DNA from 2 places in the Arthrobacter sp. TmtSoilC77 genome. Region 2 is predicted to be linked to the other one. Evidence: riboswitches for the same ligand, from Rfam matches in the RefSeq annotation. Region 2 holds a riboswitch; the other holds the start of a gene.
What was found. Region 2 has a riboswitch for cyclic di-AMP ahead of AC6I99_RS01945 (NlpC/P60 family protein). Riboswitches for the same ligand answer to the same signal wherever they lie in the genome.
Positions count from the first base shown of each region.

Region 1: another riboswitch for cyclic di-AMP. It lies ahead of AC6I99_RS05155 (C40 family peptidase); the one in region 2 lies ahead of AC6I99_RS01945 (NlpC/P60 family protein).

Region 1 is NZ_AP046050.1:1,090,277-1,094,991, forward strand. It holds gene AC6I99_RS05145 (iron-dependent transcriptional repressor DtxR) at 169-864, shown strand; cyclic di-AMP (ydaO/yuaA leader) riboswitch at 1,064-1,293, shown strand; gene AC6I99_RS05150 (M23 family metallopeptidase) at 1,300-2,130, shown strand; cyclic di-AMP (ydaO/yuaA leader) riboswitch at 2,276-2,439, shown strand; gene AC6I99_RS05155 (C40 family peptidase) at 2,444-3,172, shown strand; gene AC6I99_RS05160 (NlpC/P60 family protein) at 3,271-4,023, shown strand; gene AC6I99_RS05165 (HNH endonuclease) at 4,351-4,715, shown strand, end outside.
Region 2 is NZ_AP046050.1:396,447-401,161, forward strand. It holds gene AC6I99_RS01935 (NCS2 family permease) at 1-1,257, opposite strand, end outside; gene AC6I99_RS01940 (copper resistance CopC family protein) at 1,371-1,994, shown strand; cyclic di-AMP (ydaO/yuaA leader) riboswitch at 2,168-2,336, shown strand; gene AC6I99_RS01945 (NlpC/P60 family protein) at 2,340-3,107, shown strand; gene AC6I99_RS01950 (NAD(P)/FAD-dependent oxidoreductase) at 3,290-3,982, opposite strand; gene AC6I99_RS01955 (universal stress protein) at 4,410-4,715, shown strand, end outside.

The DNA.
Region 1 (4,715 bases), 690 kb from region 2:
CGGATCACCACAGGCATTTCGACCCAGGGAAAAATTATCCAGAGTAATTCCAAATAAGCTAGGCTTGGATTGACGTTCCGGAGGTGTCGGTTGCACACCGTCCACCTTGGCTGGGACGCGGTACGGTGGAGATTACGCAAGAAATGCGTTCGAGGAGAGCTGAGCTGGATGACGGATCTGATCGATACCACTGAGATGTATCTTCGGACCATTTTGGAGCTTGAAGAAGAGAACATCGTGGCTCTTCGCGCACGCATCGCGGAGCGTCTGCGGCACTCGGGTCCCACGGTTTCCCAGACCATTGGACGCATGGAGCGTGACGGCCTGGTGATTGTGTCCAACGACCGCCACCTGGAGCTGACCGAAGTCGGGCGCAAGCGGGCCACCGAGGTCATGCGGAAGCACCGCCTTGCCGAGAGGCTCCTGGCGGACGTCATTGGTCTGGACTGGGCGTACGTTCATGACGAAGCATGTCGCTGGGAACACGTCATGAGCGAACGGGTGGAACGGCGGCTCTATGAGTTGTTGCAGCACCCCACAGAGTCACCATATGGCAACCCTATTCCGGGCTTGGAAGCCCTTGGCGGCCTCGCCAACCAGCCTCTTTCCCGCCTGGACGTGAACCTGCTGCATGCGATGGACGGGTACGCTGCCGATTCGCGTGTAGTGGTCAGCCGGCTTGCTGAACCCATCCAGGTTGAGCCCGAGCTCCTCACCCAGCTCGATGAAGGCGGAATTCGTCCTGGCGCAACCGTCTCCTTGGAACGGGTGGGGGAGTACATCTCCGTCCGCGTTCCGGGCATTGAAGGAGCACTGGAGCTGCCTCCCGAGGTCGCTGCGCACGTCTTCGTCGCCGTCAGCTGACTCTGACTTGCCCTGACCACGGGAGTGTCGGATCTCACTTTGTGGTGGTTGGCGCGCGTATGACCTGCGGCTTTCCGCGACTGATGATATGGAGCACCCGCAACACGGTCGTTTTGGAAAGATAACGAATTTATTACTGCGGGCTTTAATCACCTATAGTTATCTACTAGCGCCGATACCAAAGCGTTACCTGATCTGGAGCCGAGCTCTGCCAGCAGATCAGGTGTGTCATCAACTACTGGCAGAGGCGGGGGAACCACAAGCGGCTGCCTAAAGAAGCAGCCTTGGGGTGAAGTCCGCAGCAGAAGTGCCTACTAACGCAAGTCCTTCCGGGGATACCTGTGTGCCGTTTGCGCTTCGTGCGGACCGGGTCTTTGAACTCTCTGACCCGAATCCGACAGCTAACTTCGCAGGCTTTCCAGAGAGGAACAGAGTTTGACATCGCAGAACGTCAGGGGCCGTCGCCGTGCGTCCGGCCCCACTGCTGAGCTGCGGCCAGCCCGCGCCGCAATGGAGATCCGGCCACGCGACACCCCGCGTCAGGTGCGCCGCCGTAAGAGCCCGTTGCGCCAGGTAGCCGACTTCGCGTCAGCCAGTGGTGTAGGGCAGAAGGCCGGTGTCGCGCTTGCAGCCACCGGACTTGCCCTGACTGTAGGTCTGCCTGCCACAAGCCCCGTCATGGCCACGTCGGAATCGGGCCAGACCGAGGCGGCGCTCTCCGTGCCCGGTGGCAGCCAGCCCGAAGTTTCTGCAGCAGCCTCTGCCAAAATCGATTTCAGTCGTGCCGCAGTGGCCACCGCCGCTGACCCGGACGGCAAGCTCAAGCAGCTGTTGAGCGCCCAGTCAGCGGGGAGCATTCAGCGTGCTTCCTCACTTGGCACCTTGGGAAGTCCTCTGGACAAGCTGGTCACGGCATCGCCGTTTGGCTACCGCGTCAGCCCCCTTACCGGCGGCACCGGTGACTTCCACCGTGGCCAGGACTTCGTGGCCCAGTGCGGAACCGCCGTCCACGCCGCCGCTGCAGGCAAGGTCACGTTCGCCGGGTGGCATGAGTACGGCGGAGGCAATCGCGTTGTGATTGATCACGGCAACGGCCTTGAGACCACGTACAACCACCTGTCGTCCTTCAACGTCAAGGTGGGGCAGACTGTCAGCCGCGGCGATACCGTCGCGCTGAGTGGCACCACAGGAGCATCTACCGGCTGCCACCTCCACTTCGAGGTCCAGGTAAACGGCGAAGTCGTAGATCCCATGGGCTGGCTCTGAGCAATTTGATGGTTGTCTCTCGCATCCATGACACGCCCCGTGACCTGAATGTGACATTCACGAACATCTGTTGTACCGTCTAAAGCGCATCGGCTTTTTAGGGGGCCGGTGCACTTGAGTGGATTGCCTAGCTCTGCCACCACTCGAGGTCCGTTCGCAAAAATCGTCTGGCAGGGGCGGGGGAACCAATTTTGGTCTTCGAGTCAGAAGACCTTGGGGTTAAGTCGCAGAAGCTTCCTTGAAGCCGCGCGGCCGGATGACTCCCATCCGAATCCGACAGCTCACCTCGCAGGCATTGGGAGAGGCTACCTTCGTGTCATCACGCACTACCCCTGCGCGCCATCGCGCCGAATTGGTTCGCACGAACCCGTTGAACACCCTTTCCAAGGCTGTCTCAACCAATGCAGGCACCGTAGGCCGCCAAGCCGCCGTTCTGGCCGCAGCCTCGGGGCTCGTTCTCAGTGTTGGACTCCCGGCCCAGGCCGCTGACACCGACGTTTCGAAGTCGGAATCTTCCAGCACCCAGCAGTTGGTCGCCACCGCAGTTGTTACCGCGGAGCCCACCGCAACGGTTTCCTTCGAAAGCCCCGTTGTGGTCACCAAGGAAGCTCCCAAGGTTCAGCGGGCCTCCCAGCGCACGTCGACCGAAGACCAAGCGAACAGCACCCTCGGTGCCCTGTCCTCCAAGGCCAAGGATGCTGCTTCAAGCGCGGCAGCCTCCGGACTTGCAGCAATTGCCTACACCGGCATCGGCCACCCCTACGTTTGGGGCGGCACTTCCCCCAACGGCTGGGACTGCTCCGGATTTACCCAGTGGGTTTACGCCCAGGCCGGCATCAGCATCCCCCGCGTCAATGCCTGGACGATCATGACCCCCACCAGCACCCCTGCCCCTGGCGACCTCGTCGTTCAGAACGGCGGAGCCCACGTGGGCATCTACGTCGGCAACGGCATGATGATCAGCGCTTTGAACCCCAGCCAGGGCACGCTCCTGCACTCCGTGGCCTCCACCGGCACATCCTCGTTCTACACCCTCCGCTAGGAAATCCCATTCGGGGTAAGCCAGCATGCCCCCCAAGTGCTGGCAGCCCATAACCCGCGTGCGGTCCCAGCGTGCGCGGCTACGAAAAGAGAGTAATCATGACCAGTGCAAACAAGGTTGCACGGCATAGAGCTGAGGCCCCCAAGACCAGCTCACTTGCCGTCATTGCCAAGGCTGTCAGCGACAACGCCGGTGGCGTTGGCCGTCAGGCAGCAGTGATCGCAGCTGCGTCGGGCCTTGTCCTGACCAGCGGAGTTGCTGCCAATGCTGCGGACACCAACGTTCAGCGGGAATCTACGTCTGCTTCCACCCTTGACGTGCAGTCGGTTGCCCAGGCCACCATTGCTGCTGATTCCAGCGTTGCCATCTCCTATGAGCGCCCTGTGGTCAAGACTGAGGAAGCCCCGGCTCCCGTCGTCCAGAAGGCGACCGCCAAGGAAGCTCCGGCTGCCGGTGGCACCGCAACTTTGGCGGTCAACGCTGACGCGTCCGCAGCCAAGGCGCCCGCTGCATCCAGCGGCCTCGGTGCAGCTATCGCTGCAGCGGCCTACGCACAGCTCGGCGTCACACAGGACTGCACCATGCTGGTGACCAACTCGCTGGCCGCGGTCGGTATTCACTTCCACGACTGGCCGGCCGGCTACCTCTCCCTCGGCCGCACGGTCAGTGCAGCTGAAGCCCAGCCTGGCGATCTCGCTTACTACGCCAACGGCGGCTATGGCGGAATGGCACACATCGCTGTTTACGTCGGCAACGGCATGGCAGTCCACGGTGGATGGAACGGATCCACCACGGCACTGTTCAGCGTGAACGTTGGCTCCGGCCCCGTTTTCATCCGCGTCAACGGCTGATCACTTACTTCACGGAACACCCCGCAGGCTCAGGTCGGCGGGGTGTTCTGCTTTAATCACCGGTTTTCGTGGCAGCCAGAGAAGCGGGCTGCCGACACCCAAATCCGGGGGGGCGCAAGTCCGATTCCGTGGCCTCAGGGAATGTGCGCGTCCTCTGCAAGGTGTCCCGCGCATGAATTTTCGCCAACACCACAGCCGAAACGACAGAAAAATTCGTTGATACGGCATACAAGTGCTTACCCTTGTGTTGTCGATCCACAGCCCGTACAAGCAGAGGGCAGCCGGCCCTCGTGCCCCTGACGGGTGCGGCCGTGAAGAGGTACGTGCATGCGCACACTCGTTCTGAATGCTGGATATGAACCGCTGGCGGTAGTAACCTTCCGCCGGGCGCTGGTCCTTGTGCTGACTGGAAAAGCTAGCGTAGTGGCCGAAGGCGACGAGCCTGTCGTCGGGCCACAGGAGATTCTCGGACGACCATCCGTGATCCTTCTTAATCGCTACATCCGGCCCCGGTACAACAGGATCACCGCCGTGAGCCGCCGCGGGGTACTCCGCCGCGACGGCCATCGCTGCGCCTACTGCGGGAAAACAGCCCACACCATAGACCACGTCCACCCCAAATCCAGGGGCGGCGCGGATTCCTGGGAAAACCTGGTTGCGGCGTGTTTGAAATGCAACAACGCCAAGAGTGA
Region 2 (4,715 bases):
AGTCAGGAAGGCGGGAATGCCAACGCCCCAGTCCTGCCAGTCGATCTTCCCAACCTGGGACACCATCATGAAGCCCACCACCACAAGCGCAGGAGCCACGGCTTCGAACGGGACCAGGTTGATGAGCGGCGTGAAGAACATGGCCACCAGGAAGAGCAGGCCCGTGACAATGGAGGCGAGACCGGTGCGGGCGCCCTCGCCAATGCCCGCGCCCGATTCAACGAAGATCTGGTTGGACGAAACGGAGGCACCGCCGCCGACGATTGCGCCCAGGGCATCAACCTGCAGGACGCGGTCCACATTGGGAATGTTGCCGTGTTCGTCCACGGTTCCTGCCTCGTTGGCCAGGCCCACCATAGTGCCCATGGCGTCGAAGAAGATGCTAAGGAGGATCACGAACGCCAACAGCGCAGCAGCCACAAAACCGAGGTGTTCGAAGGCTCCGAAGGGGTTGGCTTTGCCGATCAGGGAGAGGTCAGGGGCGCCCCATTCGGAAAGCGTCGGTGCCACAAGTGACCAGCCACGGGGGTTGACGTTCTTACCGTCGAAGCTGGGACCAATGTGAAGCGTGAATTCGAGGATGGCGGCCAGAGCGGTGGACACCACGATGCCGATCAGGATTGCCCCGCGGACCTTTCGCACCACCAACGCAATGGTCAGGACCAGGCCGACAGCGAACACCAACGTCGGCCAGCCCATCAGCTTGCCATCCACGCCAAGGCCCAGCGGGACCGTGGTGCCGGCGGCATCCGGGATGCGTCGGACAAAACCAGCGTTGACCAGCCCGATCAAGGCGATGAACAGGCCAATGCCCACCACGATTGCCGTCTTGAGCGCTTCCGGGACGGCCCTGAAAACGGCGGTGCGGAATCCGGTGAGTACCAGGATGAGCATGGTGACACCCGAAAGCACCACCAGCCCCATCATGTCCGGCCAGGTCAGTTCCGGGTGGGAGGCAACCGTCACGGCGACGAATGCGTTCACTCCCAGGCCCGTTGCCACCGCGAAGGGGTGCTTCGCCCAGGCGCCCATGAGGATCGTGAGGATGCCCGCAACGAAGGCAGTGGTTGCCGCTACGGCCGTGAAGCCGAGCGATGCTCCGCTCGAGTCTGCCCCGGAGAGGATCAGCGGGTTCAGCACCACGATGTAGCTCATGGCGAAGAAGGTCGCGAAGCCGCCGCGGATTTCCCGCGAGTATGTGGACCCGCGCTCGGAGATCTTGAAGTAGCGGTCGATTGCAGAACCTTGTTTAAGCATGAAGGTCTCCGGGGATCGGGGGAGTTTGCTCTCAAATCCTATGCCCGCCAATGTGGGGTACTGGAACGATTCGCCTAGTCTGTAAGGAAGCCAACACTAGGAGAAACCGCCCCATGCGTACCATCCGCCCGCTTCTGGCCGCCGTCGTAGCCGCTCTTGCTTTCGCTTCCGCGTTGCTGCTTGGAGCTGCTCCGGCCTCCGCGCACGACGTCGCCGAATCAACAACTCCGGCCAACGGTGCCAGGGTGGCTGAAGCGCCGGCGTCGGTATCCATCACGTTCAACAACCAGCCACTGGCCATCGGTTCCGGGGTGACCGTCACCGCCGGGGGCGAAAACTGGGCAGATGGCGCAGTGGAAATCATCGACAACATGGCTGTCCAGAAGCTGCGTCAGGGCGCTCCAGCCGGCGAATACACCGTGGTGTGGCGTGTGGTCAGTTCAGACTCCCACCCGATCGAGGGAACCTTCAAGTTCACAGTTTCCGGGACAAGCACGACGACGGCGAGCGGCTCGGCAGGTGCCTCCGCCCCGGCTTCGGCGGCTGTTCCGACGGCGGGCACAGCGGCCCCCGGTACGGAAAATACTGAGCCGGCTCCGGCAGCTTCCCAGCCCTTCCCCTGGAGCATCGTTGGCCTCGCTGTGGTGGCGATCGGTCTGGTGATCTTCCTCGCTGTTACAGCCCGGAAGAAGCTGGCGGCCCCCAACGACCCGGATGGCGAAAATTCCCCGGAATAGCGGGGTTTTCTACATACTTGCGAAGATCTCGAAACGGTTACTGCGACACGCCAAAAACGAACTGCTCGTTACGTAAATGTGACTTTGGGGTGATCTTCCCGTACGGTTGTACCTGTGCCTGTTCCACGTAACAGGCATTCCGGTCTGATTGCCTAGCTCTGCCGCAGTCCGGAATCCGTTCGCAGACAAACCTACGGCAGAGACGGGGAACCCATTTTGGCCCACTTTCAGAGCGCGCCTTGGGGTGAAGTCACGAAGCTTCCGCTGCACAGCGGGGGATAGTGGCCGGGTGACTCCCATCCGAATCCGACAGCTAACCTCGCAGGCATCGGGAGAGGCTCTTTCATGTCTTCACGCATTCTTCGCGGCCGTCGTAAGGCGGACAGCGTACGTCCTAATCCGTTCATCTCCATCTCCAAGGCTGTTGCCAGCAACGCATCCGGCGCAGGTCGCCAAGCCGCTGTCATCGCAGCAGCTTCAGGCCTGGTCCTGACGGGCTCCATCGCTGCCCACGCAGCAGAGACCCCTGTTCAGCGCGACTCCAGCCCCGCTACTGTCGCCGAAACCGTCACCGAGGGTCCCACCAAGGTTGTTACGGCCGCATCGACGGCCACCATCAACTTCGAGCGCCCCGCGGTTGCTTCCGTAGCGGCTCCCGTCATTGAAAAGCCGGCTCCTGTTGCTCCGGCTCCGGCGGCCAAGAAGGCGCCCGCAACGGCTACCGTCCAGGCCGCTGCAACCACTACGGCTACCGCCCCTGTGGCATCCGCGCCTGCTGCAGCTCCGGCTGTTGGTGGCATCAACGCTGCCATGGTCGCCTCGGCTTACGCCCAGATCGGCATCATGCAGGATTGCACCGCGATGGTGGAGCGGGCCCTCGGCTCTGCCGGCATCCCGGTTGGCGACCTCGCACCCATGCAGTTCCTGAACTACGGCAAAGTTGTCAGCGACCCCCAGCCCGGTGACATGATCGTCCAGTCCGGCCACGTAGCCATCTACATCGGCAACGGCCAGGCTATCAGCGGTGGCATCAACGGCAACCAGACGGGCATCCACCCGATCAGCTGGCTCACCGCAACCGGCCCCATCACGTACGTACGCGCTGGCGCCTAAGCTTCACGCTCCAACTCAAAGGCCGGTGCTTTCGAGGACAAATGTCTTCGGAGGCGCCGGCCTTTTGGGTTAATTTTTGTTCTTTTTAGGAACATTCTTTGGTTGGCTCGATCGTTTCAAGGCCAGGGTTCTCTGCCAGGTATCTACGCGCAGGGTTCCAGGTAAAGGCTCCAGGCAGGTTTCTACGCGAGGGCGATGCCCGGCCCGGCGGGGAGGGCCACCTTGGATGAGATCGCTTGCCCCACTGCCTTGGCTTGCCGTAGTACTTCCTTGGGCGTGGGTGTAATAAGTTCCCCAACGCCCACCAAGTGCATCCCGACTGCACGCATGGCTGCCACGAAGTTCTGGCCTATGGCGATTCCCAGATCGGCAAGCATTCGGCGCAGCTGGCTCTGGGCGCAGCGCGTCACCACGATGTGGTCTGCCAGGAGAACCCCGCTGGCTGTATGCACGGCCCATTGACGTGGGGTGGATTCAAGGGGGCCATAGACGCTCATCCCAGCCCTCAGACTGCCCGTGGTCAGGCTGGCGACAGGTCCGTATCCAAGCTGCAACGACGAGTCGCCACCCAGGAAGTCCAGCCGGACAGCGCGTGTGGTGGTGCGGACATCCAAGTGATGGCTGGCGGCGTAGTTGCGCAAATGGCGCAGGATCTCGTTGCGCTCCTGCATTGCCGCGGGGTCTGCTGCGTCGCAGCGCTGGAGCATTCCCGTGTGGACCGCTGGTCCGGTGGTCGATAAAGAACCAAAGCCATCCAGCACGATGGAACCGACGCCGTAGCGGCTGAGCTCGCTGGCAACAGCCAGGCCGGAGAGGCCGGTGCCGATCACCACGGTGGTAGTCCGTTCCGTGACGGAATCAGGAGTGAGTGACACTGCTTGGGTTCCTCCTTGACGTGTGTGCCTTCGGCAGCGCGCTGGATCGCGTCCGAGTTCCCCAAGCGGCCGCAAATAAATGGCCGGGTTGTGTCCTGGGACACCTTTGCCGGCCATTCGGTGACTCGAACACTACCGAACTTTTTCTGCCATGGATAGCCTCGGCGACAGCGTGTTTTGGATGTTCATCCGCAGCGCAACCCGGCGCGTGGTGAGCGTGCCGGAAACCGAGCCCGGACCGTTATCCACATAGCCCAAAGTCGCCTTGATTCGGCATTGCCAACCGAGAATAGTGGGCATTGGAAGGAGAACCCCGAGGGTTTCTTCGGCCCCGGCTATTGGTTGCGCGCCAGCAAGGGATCACCGGTAGGGAGAACCTCTGGCAGAATGGCCGGAACATCAAGCAGTAGGTGGAGAGGCGGGCCCCATGGACCAGCACGGCAGACACATTGAAGAACCACGGGACGGCGGGGACCAGGCTGTGGCGCCTGGTGGAATCGTCGTCGGAGTGGACGGTTCCGAGCATGGTCAATGCGCCCTTGTATGGGCTGCGCGTGAGGCGGAACGGCGCCAACTTCCCCTGCATATAGTCACGGCTTATTCGGTGCCCATCTTCGCAGCGTCCGGCCTCGACGGCGGATACGCTACCGTGGACGATTCCGTGATCCGCGAGGGCGCGGAAGCAATCGTCAAGCAAGCCATGGATAAGGTCTCAAGCTACAACATTGACGTC